One region of the Arthrobacter sorbitolis genome, then DNA from elsewhere that is predicted to be linked to it. Evidence: riboswitches for the same ligand, from Rfam matches in the RefSeq annotation. Region 1 holds a riboswitch; each other region holds the start of a gene.
The links. Region 1 has a riboswitch for S-adenosylmethionine ahead of ACX80K_RS02310 (ABC transporter substrate-binding protein). Riboswitches for the same ligand answer to the same signal wherever they lie in the genome.
Positions count from the first base shown of each region.

Region 2: linked by a shared signal. The riboswitch ahead of ACX80K_RS05685 (ABC transporter substrate-binding protein) and the one ahead of ACX80K_RS02310 (ABC transporter substrate-binding protein) in region 1 are both predicted to bind S-adenosylmethionine.
Region 3: linked by a shared signal. The riboswitch ahead of ACX80K_RS13100 (ABC transporter substrate-binding protein) and the one ahead of ACX80K_RS02310 (ABC transporter substrate-binding protein) in region 1 are both predicted to bind S-adenosylmethionine.
Region 4: linked by a shared signal. The riboswitch ahead of sfnG (dimethylsulfone monooxygenase SfnG) and the one ahead of ACX80K_RS02310 (ABC transporter substrate-binding protein) in region 1 are both predicted to bind S-adenosylmethionine.

Region 1 covers NZ_JBTNDM010000001.1:467,701-472,247, reverse strand. The annotation lists gene ACX80K_RS02325 (CYTH and CHAD domain-containing protein) at 1-494, opposite strand, end outside; gene ACX80K_RS02320 (hypothetical protein) at 714-926, shown strand; gene ACX80K_RS02315 (VOC family protein) at 970-1,398, shown strand; SAM riboswitch class IV at 1,508-1,635, shown strand; gene ACX80K_RS02310 (ABC transporter substrate-binding protein) at 1,772-3,433, shown strand; gene ACX80K_RS02305 (ABC transporter permease) at 3,434-4,366, shown strand; gene ACX80K_RS02300 (ABC transporter permease) at 4,363-4,547, shown strand, end outside.
Region 2 covers NZ_JBTNDM010000002.1:219,837-224,383, reverse strand. The annotation lists gene ACX80K_RS05700 (ABC transporter permease) at 1-730, shown strand, start outside; gene yjfF (galactofuranose ABC transporter, permease protein YjfF) at 730-1,743, shown strand; gene ACX80K_RS05690 (aminodeoxychorismate lyase) at 1,779-2,657, shown strand; SAM riboswitch class IV at 2,765-2,882, shown strand; gene ACX80K_RS05685 (ABC transporter substrate-binding protein) at 3,048-3,965, shown strand; gene ACX80K_RS05680 (amino acid ABC transporter permease) at 3,976-4,547, shown strand, end outside.
Region 3 covers NZ_JBTNDM010000007.1:83,143-87,689, forward strand. The annotation lists gene ACX80K_RS13095 (ABC transporter permease) at 1-321, opposite strand, end outside; gene ACX80K_RS13100 (ABC transporter substrate-binding protein) at 318-1,955, opposite strand; SAM riboswitch class I at 2,061-2,159, opposite strand; gene ACX80K_RS13105 (protein adenylyltransferase SelO) at 2,294-3,757, opposite strand; gene ACX80K_RS13110 (HAD family hydrolase) at 3,811-4,547, shown strand, end outside.
Region 4 covers NZ_JBTNDM010000009.1:88,398-92,944, reverse strand. The annotation lists gene ACX80K_RS14400 (CoA-binding protein) at 1-143, opposite strand, end outside; gene ACX80K_RS14395 (O-acetylhomoserine aminocarboxypropyltransferase/cysteine synthase family protein) at 140-1,519, opposite strand; gene sfnG (dimethylsulfone monooxygenase SfnG) at 1,519-2,685, opposite strand; SAM riboswitch class I at 2,691-2,796, opposite strand; gene ACX80K_RS14385 (hypothetical protein) at 2,899-3,135, shown strand; cyclic di-AMP (ydaO/yuaA leader) riboswitch at 3,219-3,429, shown strand; gene ACX80K_RS14380 (LysM peptidoglycan-binding domain-containing protein) at 3,435-4,376, shown strand; gene acs (acetate--CoA ligase) at 4,478-4,547, opposite strand, start outside.

The DNA.
Region 1 (4,547 bases):
ACCAGTTCGATCTCCCACTCACGCCAGCGCAGGGTGGACGGCGCGGACCCGGGCACCTCGGCGTGCACGTGGTCGTCCATGACATCGGCGAGGATCCGGCCCTCGGCACCGCGCAGGTGGTGGACGACGCGCCGGGTGTCCAGCCGGGCGACAGGAACGAGGGCGCTGTCCCTGACGTGCACCCGGATCAGTTTCAGGAGCGACTTGGGCACCGCCGAGCCCTTGCGCAGCGGTTCATGGTACTCGTGGCGCTCGTCGGGCCCGGCCGGCAGCTTGAGATGCCACCCGGCGTCCTCGCCGCCGGTCCGCCGTCGCAGGGTGATGCGGCGGGAAGCCAGCCGCAGGTCCTCGGTATCGAAGTACTCGGCCTCCAGGTGGTACTCCACCGGCTGGTCCACCGCCTCGATCCCGGGGACGTCCTCCAGAGCGGGAAGGGGCACGTCGTCATCGATGTCGAACTTCCGCTCGATCTCCACAGCAGGCTCAGGGCGCATACGGCACTGTATATCCTCGCCCGCCCACGCGTCAGCAGCCCCATCTCCCCACCCAGGATGCTGCCGCCGGGAAATCCGGCCGAAAGACCCTAGAGGGATTCCCGATCGTGGCGCATACTGGCTGCACTCAAGGACTGGCAGGAGTCCCTGGGATGACGAAGGTGCGCGTCGGCCGCCGCGCGATCGGTTCCGCACCCCCTGACGACGAAGGACACAGCCATGACCACTGAGCAGTCCGAGGCCCGACCCATGCGCCTCCGTACCCCCTCGCCCGTGCCCGCCGCAACGGGAGACCACGTATACCGCGTCGCACATCCGCTCTCGGAATCCGAGCTCAAGCGTCAGGGCGAGCGGCGTCGCGAAGCCGAGCGCAAGCTCGCCCTCCATATCCAGAGGTACCGGGAGACCCACCCGCTCCGCCGGGCCCACTGAAGCCGCCCCGACCGTCCGCGCACGCCGCCGTCCGGCCCGCGCCATGGATCAGCAGCTGCACTTCCTCACTGTCGCGACACCGGACCTCGACGCCGCACGGTCGTTCTACGACGGCGGACTGGGCTGGACGCCGGTCCTCGACGTCCCGGACGAGGTCATCTTCTACCAGGTGGCTCCCGGGATGCTGCTCGGGTTCTTCCTCGCGGACAAGTTCGCCCGGGACCTCGGACTCGACGTCGCGCCCGCACCGGCCGGCGTCACCCTGTCCCACAACGTGGGGTCCCCCGACGACGTCCGCGCCGTCGTCACCGCGATGGCGCGCGCCGGCGCCACGGTCCTCAAGGAGCCGCAGGAGAGCGCCTTCGGCGGCATCCTCCACTCCCTCGTGAGCGATCCGATCGGAGTGACGTGGGAGATCGCCCACAATCCCCGCTGGCGCATCCTCGACGACGGCACCGTCAGCCTGGGCTGAATTGACTGGCGGAATTCCCGCTCTCCGACGCTTCAGGACGCAATGGCCGGGGTGTCACATTTCTTTTTATTCGTCGAATTCCCCGGACATCTGCCTATGGTTGTCCCAGCTTCAAGAGACGCGGTCGCCAAGCTCCGACTGGACCGCGCGCCAACCCCATGTTCCTGGGTGGTTCGGATGACGAAGCGGCCTCCTCCTCGGCACCTGGTGCTGGTCCGGTGCAGGCAAGAGCACTCCGAAAGGCACTCATCGTGAGCTGTACGGCCCTCCCCTAGCACAACTCCGGCGCGTCCCGTCCGCGTCTCCTCCTTTCTTCCCGACCCCCGGCAATTCGCGCTGTGCGCTGTGCCGGAACATTTCCGAGGAATTCACCATGAATGCATCCGCACTACCCCCTGCCCGGAATCGCCTCGCATTCCGGCGGCTGACGGCCCTCTCCGCCGTCGGCCTCCTCGCCGTCCTGACCGGGTGCGCCGGTCCGGCCGGTCCGGCCTCCGCTCCGGACGGCGACCCGGTGCCCGGCGGCATCCTGGACGTGTCGATCTCGGCCGAGCCCGGCTGCCTCGACGGCCACGGCATCTCGGCGACCCAGCAGCAGTTCCTGGGCCGCCTGATCTACGACAACGTGGTGACCCTCGACGAGGACGGGGACATCGCCCCCTACCTCGCCGAGTCCTGGGACGTCTCGGCGGACGGCAGGACCTACACGTTCCACCTCCGGCAGGGCGTGACCTTCAGCGACGGCTCGCCCTGGAACGCCGAGGTCCTCGGGCAGAACTTCGAGCACATGAGGGACCCGGCCACGAAGTCGCCCCTCGCCGCTGCGTACATCGCCCCGTACGTGGACGGCACGGTGATCGACGAGTACACCTTCGAAGCGCACCTCGCCTACCCCTACACCCCCTTCCTCTACACGCTCGCGCAGTCCTGGCTCGGCATGAACTCGGGCAAGGCCATCGCCGAGTCCCCGGAGACGCTGTGCCAGGAACCGATCGGCACCGGACCCTTCACCGTCGCCGACTACCAGCCGGGCCAGAGCATCAGCTACGCCAAGCGGGAGGGCTACGACTGGGCGCCGGCGTGGCTCGAGGGCGACGGCGAGGCGTACCTCGACGGCGTCGAGGTCACGCTCGTCAGCGAACCCGTCATCCGCCACCAGTCCCTCGTCTCCGGCCAGTACGACCTGACGGAGAACCTCGCACCGCAGAACGCCGCCGCGGTGCAGGAGGACCCCGGCTTCACGTACGAGAACCTGCCCCGCACCGGCAGCCCCTACGTCCTCAGTTTCAACCTGAGCCGCGCGCCGTTCGACGACCTCGCGGTCCGCCAGGCGTTCGCCGCCGCCGTGGACACGGACGCCGTCACGGAGAGCCTCGGCTTCGGCACCTACACCCCGATCGACGGCTTCCTGTCGAAGCAGAGCAAGTACTACGACCCGTCGGTCGAGGGCGTCCTGACCCACGACCCGGAACGCGCGAACCAGCTCCTCGACGATGCCGGCTGGACCGGCCGCGACGACGAGGGCTTCCGCACGAAGGACGGGAAGCGGCTCACGGTCGAGGTGCCCACGGTCGAGAGTTCGACGCCGAGCCCCTTGCTGGTCCAGCTGCAGGGCGAGGCCAGGAAGGTCGGCTTCGACCTCCGGATCATCCAGCTCCCCCAGGCCCAGCTCACGGAACTGCGCTACGCCGGCGACTACGACGCCCTCGCCGGGGTATGGCACACCAACACCACCGACGTCCTGTTCATCCGCTACCACTCCTCCGAGATCACCGGCGAACGGATCGGCCAGAACTCGTCCTACGTGAACGACCCCGAACTCGACGGACTGCTCTCCGCGGCGCGCGAGGCCGACGACGGACCCGAGGCCGAGGAAGCCTACGCGAAGGCCCAGCACCGGCTGCTCGAGCTCGTGCCCGGTGTGCCGCTCTACGAGAACCCGAGCCAGTTCGCCTACGCGAACACCGTGCAGGACGTCACCGTGGACACCTCGCACCCGGTGCCCGTCCTGACGTACGCCTGGAAGGCCGAGTAGGTGACCGTCCTCCGCCGCATCCTCACACGGCTCGCGGTCGGCATCGGCGTCCTCTGGGGCGCGGCGACGCTGACGTTCCTCGCGGTCCACCTCATCCCGGGCGACACCGCGCTGCTGATCCTGGGCGGACCGGACGCGCGGCCCACCGCCGAGACACTGGCGCAGGTCCGCAGCGACTACCTCCTCGACCAGCCGTTCGTCGTCCAGTACGGCAGCTATGTCGGTAACCTCCTGCAGGGCGACCTCGGGCAGTCCTACAGGCTGCGCCTGCCCGTCACCGAGGCCATCGGGCAGCAGATCGGCGCGACGGCGGCACTCGCGGCGGCCGCCGCCGTCGTCGCCCTGCCCCTGACCTTCGCGGTCGCGATCCTGTCCGCGCAGCGCGCCACCTGGATCCGGTCGATCGTCTCGGGCATCGAGGTGGTCTTCGCCGCCACGCCGACGTTCATCATCGGCTTCGCGCTGCTCATCGTCTTCTCGTTCACCCTGCGCTGGTTCCCCATCGGGGGCAACCAGGGGCCCGCCGCCCTGGTCCTCCCGGCACTCACCCTCGCCCTGGCGATCTTCGGGACGCTCTCGCAGGTCCTGCGGAACGAACTCGAGGACGTCCTGGAGCAGCCATTCATCCTGACGGCCCGCTCCCGCGGCATGCGCGACCTCCCGGTCCGGATCCGGCACGCCCTCCGGCACGCGGCCATCCCGGTCCTGACCATGTCGGGGTTCGTCGTCGCCGCACTGCTCGGCGGGTCGGTCGTCGTCGAGACCCTCTTCAGCCGGCAGGGCATCGGCTCCCTCGCCCTGGCCTCCGTCTACAACAAGGACCTGCCGGTCATCATCGGGATCGTGCTCCTCTCGGCCGCGGTCTACGTCGTCGTGAACCTCGTGATCGACCTCCTGTACACCTTCATCGACCCGAAAGTGGTGACGGCATGAGCATCGCCCCACGCACCATCCCGCCCGCCGTCGCCCCTCCCGCGGCGCTCCCGCCCCGGCGGACGGCCCCGGCCGGCACCGACCGGGTGCGGCGTCGCCGCCGAAGGGTCCGCCCCGGCATCCTGCTGGCCTCCGCGTTCCTCCTCTGGCTCGCGACGGCGGTCCTCGCCCCGGGCCTCCT
Region 2 (4,547 bases), on a different contig from region 1:
CGCCACGGGCGTCGCGATCGCCGTCGTCGCCGGCCTGGTCCTCGGCGCGTGGAACGGCTTCCTGGTCTCGGTCATCGGGATCCAGCCGATCATCGCTACGCTCGTCCTGATGACCGCCGGCCGGGGACTGGCGCAGCTGGTCACCGATGGCCAGATCATCTCCGTCTCCAACGACTCCTACCAGGCGATCGGCGCCGGTTTCTTCCTGGGCCTGCCCATCTCGATCCTCATCGCGGCGGCCGCGTTCGGCGTCGCGGGCCTGCTCACACGCCGCACGGCCCTCGGCACGCTCATCGAGGCCGTGGGCATCAACCCCGTGGCCGGCCGCCTCGCCGGACTCGATGCCCGCACCATCACCTGGACCGTGTACATCTTCAGCGGACTGTGCGCGGCGGTCGCCGGGCTCATGATCAGCTCAAACGTCACGGCGGCGGACTCCAACAACGCCGGGCTGTACATCGAGATGGACGCGATCCTCGCCGTCGTCATCGGCGGTACCTCCCTCGCCGGGGGCCGGTACAGCCTCGTGGGGACGCTCGTCGGAGCGCTCATCATCCAGACCCTGACCACCACCGTCTACACGCTGGGCATCCCACCCGAAGCCACCCTGGTCTTCAAGGCGCTCGTCGTGATCATCGTCTGCCTCCTGCAGTCCAGCAGGGCCCGCACCCTCCTGGGACGGCGCAGGCGTCCCGTGACCGAGCAGTCCACGGTGGAGGTGGCCGTCTGATGTCCGTCCTCACGCGCACACCCGCTCCGCTCGACCGCTCCCGGATCAGCCGCCTGCAGGGCAGGGCGCGGTACGCGCCCACCCTTGCGACGGTGGGCCTGTTCCTCGCGATGTTCGCCGTCGGCGCCGCCATGTACCCGGGGTTCCTGTCCGGGCAGGTCTTCCTCAACCTCCTGATCGACAACACCTTCCTCATCGTGCTCGCCGTGGGCATGACGTTCGTGATCCTCACCGGGGGCATCGACCTGTCGGTCGGCTCCGTCGTCGCGCTGTCCATGATGATCGCCGCCTCCCTCCTGCAGGCCGGCTGGAACCCGGTCGCGGTGATCGCCCTCGTGCTCCTGACGGGCGCGACCTTCGGCCTGCTCATGGGGCTGGTCATCCAGGTCTTCGAGATCCAGCCGTTCATCGTCACCCTCGCGGGCCTGTTCCTGGCGCGCGGCCTCTGCTACGTCATCAGCGTCGACTCCATCACCGTGACGGACCCGTTCTTCACGTCCATGGCCCAGGCGAGGATCCCGCTGGTGGGGAAGCTGTTCGTCTCCCCCGGCGTCGTGATCGCGCTGCTCGTCGTCGCCGCCGCGTTCTACGTACTGCACCAGACGCGGTTCGGCCGGACCGTGTACGCCATCGGCGGCGGCGAGTCCTCGGCGTTGCTCATGGGCCTCGCCGTCCCGCGCACGAAGGTCCTCGTGTACGGGATCAGCGGACTGTGCTCCGCGATCGCCGGGATCCTGTTCTCGTTCTACAGCCTCTCCGGGTACAGCCTGGCGGCCACGGGCCTCGAGCTGGACGCGATCGCCGCCGTGGTGGTGGGTGGGACGCTGCTCACCGGAGGGTACGGCTACGTGCTCGGGTCCCTCGCGGGGGTGCTCGTCCTCGGCATCGTCCAGACCTTCATTTCCTACGAGGGCACCCTCAGCTCCTGGTGGACGCGCATCGTGATCGGCGCCCTGCTCCTCGCGTTCATCCTGCTGCAGAAACTCTTCACCCGGAAGGTGAGACTCACCTGACGACCGCGGATCCTCCGGCCGATACGCTGGGACCCATGACCGTTCTCGTGTTCCTCGACCCCGCCTCCGACGACGGCAGGATCGCGGATGCCGCGCAGCCGCAGCTGATGGCCACCGATCTCGGTGCCACCCGCGGGGACGGGGTCTTCGAATCGATGCTGGCCGTCGACGGGACGCCCCGGAAGGAACAGGCGCACCTGGCGAGGCTCGCGGCGTCGGCCGCCGCCCTCGACCTCGCGGTGCCCGACGCCGGCGCGTGGAGCCGTGCCATCCGCACGGGCCTCCGCGAGTTCGCCGCGGCGGACCCGGGCAGGAGCACCGCCGTCGTGAAGCTGGTCGCCACGCGCGGCATGGAGGGCGCCGGACGCGCGACGGCGTGGGTGCAGGTCGCGCCCGTCCCGGCGGCCACGCTGGCGCAGCGCGAGGCGGGCCTGAAGGTCCTCCTGCTCGAGCGCGGGTACGACAGCACCGTGGCACAGCGCGCCCCGTGGCTGCTCCTGGGCGCCAAGACCCTCTCCTACGCGGTCAACATGGCCGCGATCCGCCACGCGAAGGCCGCCGGCGCCGACGACGTCATCTTCACCTCCTCCGACGGCAAGGTCCTCGAGGGGCCCACCTCCACCGTGCTGCTCGCCCACGAGCGCGACGGGCGGAAGACCCTCGTCACACCGCAGCTCGAGAGCGGGATCCTGGCGGGCACCTCGCAGGCCGCACTGTTCACCGCGGCGAAGGAGCAGGGGTGGGACCTCGGGTACGGTCCGCTCGAACCGCACCACCTCTTCGAGGCCGACGCCGTCTGGCTCATCTCGAGCATCCGGCTCCTCGCGCCGGTCCTCTCGCTCGACGGCCGGGAGCTCCGCACCTCGGCCGCCCTTACGGCCGAACTCACCGCACTCGTGGACCGTTTCGTGTAATCTCCGCCACACAATGCGCCCCAGGAGGCGGATTTCGACGTCAAGAACCGGAATAGTGACGTTCCCGTTTTGACCCGGCCCTCCGTGCTGCCCTAGCGTTTTGCTCAAATCAAGAGTTCCAGCCATCGGCCCTGGCCGGCTGGACAGCAACCCTCTCCCGTAGTGGGGTGCTCCAGGTGAAGATTCGGCCGCCGGGTCCAGTCCCCCGGTTGGCAAGTACGGCGTCGTGCGGTCCGTCCCGGTGTTTCCTCCGGGTCCGCCCGCCACAGCGCGCACAGCCCAGAACAGCGAGCGTGTCACCCAGCAGCCAGTCGTTCCCCCGCCGGCCTCCGGCGTCCAGCAGCCCCACCCAGCGCGCCCCTCTCGGGGCCCGCCTCGAAGAAGGACACCATGAACCTCTCCCGCAAGGTCCTCGCGGTACTGACCGTGCCCCTGCTCGCCCTGACCGTCTCCTGCGGCAGCAGCAGCAGCAGCGAACCCACCGAGACCACCGACGCCCTGGCCGGCAGCGACCAGCAGTCGCTGGACAAGTACACCACCGAGACCACCACCCCGGTCGAGGAGATCGACACGGCGGAACTCGGCCTCATCACCGACGGCACGCTGCGCGTCGGGACGCTCTCCGACGCACCGCCGAACATCTTCCTGGAGGACGGCGTCTTCACCGGCTACGACAACGAACTGCTGCGCGCCATCGGCGACAAGCTCGGCCTCGAGGTGGAGTTCGCGTCCACCGACTTCTCGGCGCTGCTCGCCCAGGTGCAGAACAAGCAGTACGACGTCGGATCCTCGTCGATCTCCACGACGGAGGCCCGTCGCGAGAACGTCGGCTTCACCAACGGCTACGACTTCGGCTACATGGCCGTCGTCGCGAAGAACGGCTCCTCGGTCACCGGCTTCGACTCGCTGTCCGAGAGCACCCGCATCGGCGTGGTCCAGGGAACCGTCCAGGACGACTACGTCTCCAACACCCTCGGCCTCGAGCCCGTGCGCTTCCCGGACTACAACACCGTGTACGCCAACGTGAAGAACGGCCAGGTGGACGCGTGGGTCGCGCCGTCGCAGCAGGCCACCGGACAGGTGAAGGAGGGCGACGACACCACGATCGCCGAGACGATCATCAACACCGAGAACTTCACCGCGTACGCCGTGAACAGCGAGAACCAGCCCCTCATCGACGCCCTCAATGCTGGCCTCGACGCCGTCGTCGCCGACGGCACCTGGACGGAGCTCACCGAGGAGTGGTACCCGGACCGCGAGATGCCCTCCGACTGGAAGCCCGGCAGCAAAGCCGTGGAAGTAAAGTAGCGGTCCCTGCATGGATGCCCTCGAACAGCTCGGCAAGACGTTCTTCGACTGGGAGGCGATGGCCGCAGTCCTGCCCGACCTCCTGACCGTCGGACTGCCGAACACGCTCATGCTCGCCCTGGCCTCAGGGATCATCGGGACGATCGTCGGCATGATCCTCGCGATCATGGGGATCTCGCGGAACCGGGTGCTGCGGTGGATCGCCCGCATCTACACGGACATCTTCCGCGGGCTGCCCGCCGTCGTGATCATCCTGCTCATCGGTCTGGGGCTCGGCCCGATCCTCCGGCAGGTCACGGGCAGCACCAGCCCGTACCCCCTGGGCATCCTCGCCCTCTCGCTGATCGCCTCGGCGTACATCGGCGAGATCTTCCGGTCCGGCATCCAGAGCGTGGAGAAGGGCCAGCTGGAGGCCTCGCGTGCCCTGGGCTTCAGTTACGGCTCGTCCATGCAGCTCGTGGTGGTCCCCCAGGGCGTGCGGCGCGTGCTGCCCGCCCTGGTGAACCAGTTCATCTCGCTCATCAAGGAGTCGTCGCTGATCTACTTCATCGGGCTCGTCGCCAGTGAGCGGGAGCTCTTCCG
Region 3 (4,547 bases), on a different contig from region 1:
GAAGATGTAGGACACCCCGAAGTCGCCGGTGAGGAGATCGCCCAGGTAGGCGAGGTACTGGACGAGGACCGGCTGGTCGAGCCCGTACTCCGCCCGGACGGCCGCGACCGTCTCAGGCGAGGGGGAGGAGCCCGCCCCGCCGAGGATCGCGGTGACCGGATCGCCCGGCGTGAGGCGGAGGACGAAGAACGTGAGGGTCACGGCCGCCCAGAGGACGAAGAGGCTGCCGGCCGCCCGCCGCACGATGACCTTGCCGGCGGTACCGGCCGTCGCCGTCGTGCGGGGTGCTGCGCTGAGTGAATCGAGGGACTGGGTGCTCATTCTGAATCCACCGCCGTGACGTCGTAGAGGTAGGGGAGGGACAGGCTCGGCTCGAGGGCGAGGTTCTCGTAGCGGTCGCTGCGGAGCGCCACCTGGCTGGCCTGGTTGTACAGCGGCAGCTGCAGGGCGTTGTCGCTCACGATCTGCTGCGCCCGGTAGTAGAGGTCCTCGCGCTCGGCGGGGTCGTCCGTGGCGAGGGCGTCGTTGAGGATGCCGTCCAGGCCGGGGTTGCGGAAGCCCGACCCGTTCGGCACGAAGCCCGCGGACTCGGTGTACTCGGAGGAGAAGACGATGCGCAGGACATCGGCCGTGTTGGTGTTCCAGTAGTCGGCGCGGAGGTCGTACGCGAAGTTGTTCCCCAGTTCGCTGACGGTCGCCCCGTCGCCGTTCTCGATCAGCACCTCGAACCCGGCCTTCTTCGCGGTGGCCTGGATCTGGGTGACCAGGGCCTGGTGCGCCGTGGGCCAGGCTCCGGGCGTGTAGGGGAAGTGCACGGTGAGGCGCTCGCCGTCCTTCACGCGGTAGCCCTCGTCGTCGCGCTCCGACCAGCCGGCCTCGTCGAGCAGGCGGGCCGCCTCGTCGGGGTCCGGGTCGTACACGTGCTCGAAGTCGGGGGAGTAGAAGCCCGTGGTGGAGCTCAGGGGTCCGCCGGCCCGGGTGACGGTGCCGAAGTAGACGCTGTCGATCCCGGCGTCCACGTAGGCGCTGTGCAGGAAGGCCTTGCGGACGGCCAGATCGTCGAACGGGGCGCGCGTGGTGTTGAGGATGAGGTTGGTCGGGTTGCCCGGCCGGTCCTGCAGGATGAGTTCGACGTTCGGGTCCGCCTCGGCCTCACCGAAATGCACGGACGGCATGAGGTCCAGGGCGTCCACCTGCCCGGCGCGGAGGAGCCCGTAGCGGGTCGAGTCCTCGGGGACGATGCGCCACTCGATCTTCTCGAGGTGCGCCGGACCCTCGTGCTCCGCGTAGGGCGGGGCCGAGTTGTAGTCCTCGTTCCGGACGAGGCTGACCTTCGACTGCGGGACGTAGTCGACGATCCTGTACGGCCCGGTCCCCACGGGGGAGTTGCAGTTCTCGGCCTGCGGACGCTTCAGCGCCTCGGGGGATTCGATGCCGAGGAACGGCTGGGCGAGGACCTCGAGGAACGCGGCGTAGGGGCGGTTGAGGGTGACGACGGCGGTGGTGTCGTCCACGACCTCGGTTCCCACGTAGGGCTTGAGGTAGCCTCCGGCCGTGCCGGACTGGGTGTCCGGATCCACCATGTGGTCGAGGTTCGCCTTGACCGCTTCGGCGGTGAGTTTCGTCCCGTCGGTGAACGAGACGTCGTCGCGCACGGTGAAGGTGTAGGTCAGGCCGTCGTCGGAGACCGACCAGTCCGTCGCCAGCCACGGATGGATCTTCCCCTCGCTGTCCTGTGACACCAGGGAGTCCAGGTAGTTGGCAGCGATGGACGCCTGCGGCATGTCGCCGTTGACGTGGGGGTCGAGGCAGGAGATGTCCTTGCCGGTCGCGAAGACGAACGTGTCGTCCTCGCCGGCCGCGGCCGTTCCGCCGCACCCGGAGAGGGTGAGGGCGAGTCCTGCTGCGCCGAGCAGGGCGAGTGTGCTGAGGGTGCGGGGGTGTGCTGTCGTCACGCGGGGCTCCTGAATCATCGCCCGATGGAGGGCAGACAGGACAGCCAGCAGTCACCACCGGACGTGCGCGCGCACGGCGGGGGAGACCAACGAAAGCGTGAAGCAACTCCATCGGTCCTGGCAGTAGCACCGTTCCCCGTTGCTACACGGGGAGGGTTGCTGCGGCGTCGTCGATCCAGGTCTCTCGGCCGCTCGGGATGGTTATGGACCCAGTCAAGCGCACCGGCCGCAGGGAGCGCCAGTGGTGCCCGTCATACGGGGTCATGCGGCGACCATAGGGGGTCATGCGGCGACGCAGGAGGCCCCTCCTTCGCGGAGCGACTCCGGGAGCCCGGGCCTCAGGTCCCGCAGTACGTCGTGTACCGGCCGAAGTCGTCCGGCGCGCCGGCCGCGTAGCGTTCCAGCCCCGGCCTCTCCTCGAAGGGGTTCGCGACGACGTCGACGAGCCGCGTGAGCGGATCGAGGTCGCCCGCGGTCGCGGCCTCCAGGGCCTCCTCGACGAGGTGGTTCCGCGGGATGTACACCGGGTTGACGCGGTCCATCGCGTCGGCGTCGGGCCCGAGGGCGAGCCACCGCTCGGCCCAGGCGTCGAACGCGGCGACGTCGAGCACCCTGTCGCGTGCGGGCCGGACGTCGCCGCGCACCACGGAGCCGAGGCCCCGGAAGAAGGACGTGTAGTCGACGTGGTTCTCCTGCAGCAGGGTGAGGACGTCGTTGGCCAGCGGCGAGGCGACCTCGTCGTCGACGTCGTCGGGCAGCCCCAGCTTGGCCTTCATGCCGGCGAGCCAGGCGGCGCCGTAGCGGGATCGGAAGGATTCCAGCACGCCGACGGCCAGGGCGACCGCCTGCTCCTGGTCCTCGTCGATGAGCGGCAGCAGGGTCTCGGCGAGGCGTGCGAGGTTCCACTCGGCGATCAGCGGCTGGTTGGCGTAGGCGTAGCGGCCGCCGCGGTCGATGGAGCTGTAGACCGTGGCGTAGTCGAAGACGTCCATGAACGCGCACGGCCCGTAGTCGATGGTCTCGCCCGAGATGGTCATGTTGTCCGTGTTCATCACGCCGTGCAGGAAGCCGACGAGCATCCACTGCGCCACGAGCGACGCCTGCGCGGACAGCACCGACTCGAACAGCGCGAGGTAGGGGCGTTCGGTGGACGCGGCCTCCGGGTAGTGGCGGCTGATCGCGTGATCGGCGAGGCGCGTGAGGAGGTCCTGGTTGCCGGTGGCGGCCGCGTACTGGAAGCTCCCGACGCGCAGGTGGCTGCTCGCGACGCGCGCCAGGACCGCGCCGGGCAGCATGGTCTCACGGCGCACCTCGCGTCCGGTGGCGACGACGGCGAGGGAGCGCGTGGTCGGGACGCCGAGGGCGTGCATGGCCTCGCTGACGATGTACTCGCGCAGCATGGGGCCGACGACGGCGAGGCCGTCACCGCCGCGCGCGAAGGGCGTGCGGCCCGAGCCCTTGAGGTGGAGGTCGCGGAGGCGGCCCGCGACGTCGGTCAGCTCGCCGAGCAGCAGCGCCCGGCCGTCGCCGAGGCCCGGGTTGAAGCTGCCGAACTGGTGGCCGGAGTAGGCCTGGGCCACGGGCGTCGCGCCGTCGGGTACCGAGGTGCCGACCAGCAGGGCGAGGCCCTCGGGGGAGCCGAGGAACCCCGGATCGAGCCCGAGGTCCGCGGCGACCGGACCGTTGAGGGCCAGGAGGCGGGGTGCGGGGGCGTCGTCGGCCTGCCAGGCGACCGCCATCTCGGGCAGTTCCCGCGCGAACCGGCTGTCGAAGCTGACCCTGGAGTCCGTAGGCACGCTCATCCCTCCACCGTACGCCGGGCGACACGAGGTCTGTCACGCGAGGAAGTTCTTCGATGACGCCCTTGTGCACGGCCCGGTTGGCCGACCTGCTGTCGGAACCCTACGATGACCGACATCAGGCGCAGCCCCTCGACGGCTGGCACCAGTCCACCGAAGGGTCCGCGATGCCGCAGGGCGACGACGCAGCACGGCAGGTCTCCGAGCGGATCCTGCGGGAGGCGGCCGGGGCGCGCATCATCTGGGACTTCGACGGCGTCGTCGGGCACACCGAACCCCTGCACGAGGCGAGCTACCGCGAACTCGCGGAACGGCGGAACCACGAGTTCCCGTCCGGCTTCTTCGGCGACCTCGTGGGCCACACGGAGCAGTGGATCTGGGAGCGCGTCATCGCCGACGGCTTCCCGGCCGCGGAGCGGGAGATCCCGGCCCTGCACGGCGAGCGCGGCGAGGTGGTCGCCGCGGCGGCGCTCCGAACCCTCGACCCGTCATGGCTCGCGGCGTCGCTGATGCCGGCCGTGCACGGCACCGCCGCCGAGCAGGTGGTGGTCTCCAACGGGGACCCGGATCTGATCACCGCGCTGCTCGGGAAGTGGGACCTCGCCCGGTTCGTGCACGTCGCCCGCCGTGAACCCGGGCGGGACAAGGAAGCCCTCTTCCGGGAGCTGTGCGTCCCGCCCTGCGTCGTCCTCGAGGACAGCGACACCTACCTGGCGCTCGCCCGGCGGGCCGGAGCCTTCACGGTGGGCGTCCGGCACTCCCACAACCCCCGCGCCGCCCTCGACGCCGACCT
Region 4 (4,547 bases), on a different contig from region 1:
TAGGTCGCCACGAAGTAGGAGGCCCGCGAGGGCTTGTCCGACGCTCCGACGATCGCCACCGACCGCGCGTTCCTCAGTAGGGCGAGACGTTCGGGTGCCGAGGGCCCCTCCCAGGTCCGTGCCGGTGTTCCTGTGCCGCTCATGCTCCCACTCCCACTGCCCGCGACGCCGATGCGTCGTCGTCGTCCTGTCCCGCCGCTTCCTGCGGAAGGTCGTCGAAGGATGCGTCCGGCGAGTCCACCGCGATGTCGAGTGCCTGGTCGAGATCCCACAGGATGTCGTCCAGGTCCTCGAGTCCCACCGAGATGCGCACCAGGTCCTCGGGGACGCCTGCCGCGGCGAGCTGCTCGGCCGAGAGCTGCTGGTGCGTCGTGGAGCCGGGGTGGATCACGAGCGTGCGCGCATCGCCGACGTTCGCGAGGTGCGAGGCGAGCTGCAGCGACTCGATGAATTTCTGCCCGGCCTTGCGCCCGCCCCTGATGCCGAAGCTGAACACCGATCCGGGGCCCTGCGGCAGGTAGGTCTTCGCGCGTTCGTGGTGCACGTGCGTGGGGAGGCCCGCATAGTTGACGTACTCCACGCGGGGGTCGGCCTGCAGCCATTCGGCCACGGCCTGCGCGTTCTCCAGGTGCTCGTCCAGGCGCTGCGCCAGGGTCTCCACGCCCTGCAGCAGCTGGAAGGCCGACATGGGCGAGAGCGCCGGGCCGATGTCACGGAGCTGCTCGGTGCGCAGCTTCGTCAGGAACCCGTATTCGCCGAAGTTCGCCCACCACTGGATGTTCCCGTACGAGGGCACGGGCTCGGTCATGGTGGGGAACTTGCCGTTGCCCCAGTCGAACCGGCCGCTCTCCACGACCACGCCGCCGAGCGTGGTGCCGTGTCCGCCGATGAACTTCGTGGCCGAGTGGATGACGATGTCCGCGCCGTGCTCGATGGGCCGCACGAGGTAGGGGGTGCTCAGGGTGGAGTCGACGATGAACGGGACGCCGGCATCGTGCGCCACCTTCGCCAGCCCTGCGAGATCCGCGATCTCGCCGGACGGATTGGCGATGACCTCGGCGTAGACGGCCTTGGTGTTCTCCCGGATGGCGGCGGCGTAGTCCGCGGGGTCGGTCCCGGGTACGAAGGTGGTCTCGATGCCGAAGCGGCGCAGCGTGACGTCCAGCTGCGTGACGGTCCCGCCGTAGAGCTGCGAGGCGGCGACGATGTGGTCGCCCGCCTGGCACAGCGCCGCGAAGGTGATGAACTCGGCGCTCATGCCGGACGCCGTCGCCACCGCGCCGATGCCGCCCTCGAGGGAGGCGATGCGTTCCTCGAACGCCGCGACGGTGGGATTGCCGATGCGCGAGTAGATGTTGCCGTACTTCTGCAGCGCGAAGAGGTTGGCGGCGTCATTGGTGTCCTTGAACACGAACGACGTCGTCTGGTAGATCGGTACGGCGCGCGCGCCGTGCGTGGCGTCGGGGGTGCCGCCCGCGTGCAGGGCACGCGTACGGAAGCCGAAAGAACGTTCTGCCATCAGATACCTGCCTTGGTGGGTTCGTGGACTGGGAGAGTGGCCTCAGGATCGAAGTCGACCCCCGCCGCGCGCGCGGCATCCGCCTCGAGCTGCCGGACGATCGGGAGGATGTCCGTGCCGAAGGCCGCGACCTCCTCCTGGAAGTGCAGGTAGCAGGTGAGGAAGAGGTTCACGCCGATCTTCTTGTACTCGACGATGCGCTCGGCGATCTGCTCGGGCGTACCGATGAGCTGTGTCTTGAAGCCGTCGTTGTACTGGACGAGGTCCTCGAACGTGGAGTCCGCCCACATGCCCCTGCCGTCCTTCGTCGAGGCTCCGGCTTCCTGCACGGCGTCGCGGAAGCCCTCGACGGCAGGCCGATGCGCCTTCTCGACGATCTCACGCAGCGTGTCCCGGGCCTCCTTCTCGGAGTCGCGGGCGATGACGAACCCGTTGAGCCCGTACCGGGGGTGCCGCCCGGCCTCGGCGGCGGACGCCTGGACGCCCGCGATGTTCTCCTTGAAGCCCTCGAGGTCCTTGCCGTTCGAGAAGTACCAGTCCGCCACCCGACCCGCCGTGGCCTGGGCCGCCGTCGAGTTGCCCCCGAAGAAGACCTCGGGGTGCGGGCGGCCGGGCACGTCCACGGGGGCGGGGCTCAGCGTGAAGTCCCGGATGTCGTAGTACCTGCCCGACTGGCTGTACCCCTCCTCGGTCCACAGGCCGCGCAGCACCCGGATGAACTCCTCGGTGCGGACGTAGCGTTCGTCGTGCTCGAGCCATTCCAGGCCGAAGTTCACGAACTCGTCCTTCAGCCAGCCGGAGACGATGTTGACGGCGGCACGGCCGTTCGAGATGTGGTCGGCGGTGATGATGAACTTCGCCAGGACGCCCGGGTGCCACATGCCGGGATGGACCGCGGCGATCACCTTCAGCTTCTCCGTGGCGGCGAGGAGGGCGAGGGAGAACGACGTCGCCTCGTGCTGCTTGTCCGCTCCGTACGACGCGGCGTAGCGGGTCTGCGACAGGGCGTATTCGAACCCGGCGTCCTCGGCGATCCGGGCGAGCTTCCTGTTGTAGTCGAAGTCCCAGCTGGTGCGCTGCTCGATCGTCGAGACGACCAGGCCCCCGCTGACGTTCGGCACCCAGTAGGCGAATTTCAGGGGGGTTGAAAGGTCGGCGACGCTCATCGGATCCTCCATCGGTCTGGCAGTAGCACCCTTCTGTCGCCGCGTCGGATGCGGAGGCCAGGGTTGCTGCGGCGTCAGTGAGCCAGATCTCTCAGCCGCTCGGGATGGTCAGATCGAGTCTGACACCGAGCCGCCGGGGAACCAAACAATGTGTCCCCGTGTGAGCGAGCCCCGCCGCATGCCGCGCCCGTCCCTCCCGCATAGGGTGGGGGGATGGAGAGCTGGAGGGCGGCGGAGCGTACCCACGAGCAGGGATTCTGGAGCACGCTCCTCTGTGTCGGGGCGGCGCTGACGGCCGCGCTGTCCGGCAGCCTCGTGGCAGCGGCCATCGGCGCTGATCCGACGGCGAGCGCCTGGTTCTACCTGCAGCAGTCGGTGCTCCTCGTCCTCAGTGCTGCATGCACGGGGCTCGCGTTCCGTCGCCGGCGATCGGCCCGTACCGGGGGGTAGGGTACGCGGCGTTATGTGAATGTGACAAAACGTCCGAGCAGTGGCTATGTTCGTCGGGTGCCTCCGCCTATGTGAGGCGCTCCTGGACGAAATGCCGAGCCCCGCCGTCGTCCCGGATACGTTCGCACACATCACGGCGGGGACGGGGGAACCACAGTTCCAGTGGGCGCGCAGCAACACCTGCCGACGTCCTTGGGGTTAAGTCGCATCGCAGCAGCTGATCAGCTGGTGCACGCGCCCGGGTGACTCCCATCCGAACCCGACAGCTCACCCCGCAGGCATGGGAGAGGTATACATCCATGTCACGAAAGATCTCTTCGGCGCGCCACCGCGCCGCAATCGACGGCAATCTCGCACTGCAGGGCCTGTCCCGCGCCGCGAAGGCCCACGCCACCATGGTGGGGCGTCCCGTTGCCGTCGTCGCCGTCACGTCGGGCCTCGCGCTCAGCGTCGTCGGCACCGCCCACGCCGGGTCCTACACGGAGCAGGCCGCGACGCCGGCACCGGCAGCCGTGGCAGCCCAGGCCGCTCCCGCCGTCCAGGCCGCTCCCGCGGCTCCGGCCGCTGCAGCCGACGCGACCCACACCGTCGTCGCCGGCGACACCCTCGGCGGCATCTCGGCGAGCTACGGCGCGGACCTGACCGCGGTCCTCGCGGCCAACGGGCTCTCCCTCGCGTCCGTCATCTTCCCCGGTGACTCCATCGTGATCCCCACGGGTGGAGCGGCAACCGCGCAGACGGTCTCCGTTCCTGTCGCGGTCGCTCCTGCGGCTCCCGTGCAGCAGGCAGCGGTCGTCGCCCCGGCGCCGGTCGTCCAGCAGGCTGCGGCCGTCGCCCCGGCTCCTGCTCCCGCCCCGGCCCCGGCCGTGTCGGAAGCCCCCGGTTCGGGCGTCTACCTGGCCTCGGCCGAGGTCACCCCGGCAGCCGGCGGCGCCGGTGGGACCCTCCTGGCGTCGGCCCAGTCGCAGCTCGCGGCCGGAGCGGTCCAGGACTGCACCGTGCTCGTCGAGAACGCGCTGCACGCAGCCGGGATCGCCGCGGGCGACCTCGGCCCGTCGCAGTTCTTCCAGTACGGCGCGACGGTGGCGACCCCCGCCCCCGGCGACATCGTCATCACCGGTGGCCACGTGGCCATCTACGCCGGTGGCGGCCAGGTCATCAGCAGCGGCATGAACGGGTCGAACCTCACCATGCAGCACCCTCTCTCGGACCTTCCGGGAGCATCCTTCGTCCGGGTCTGATTCCTGAACGAACCACACGCGGGAAGCGGCAGGTGCTTGGACGGGGCGCCTGCCGCTTCCTTCTTTAAGCGGGATCCGTCCGGGCGGGCGGCGGGCGGGTTTCAGCCCCGCGCCGCCAGGACGTGCTGGATCCCGGGGATGCACCCCTCGTTCTGCAGGGACGTGGTGTCC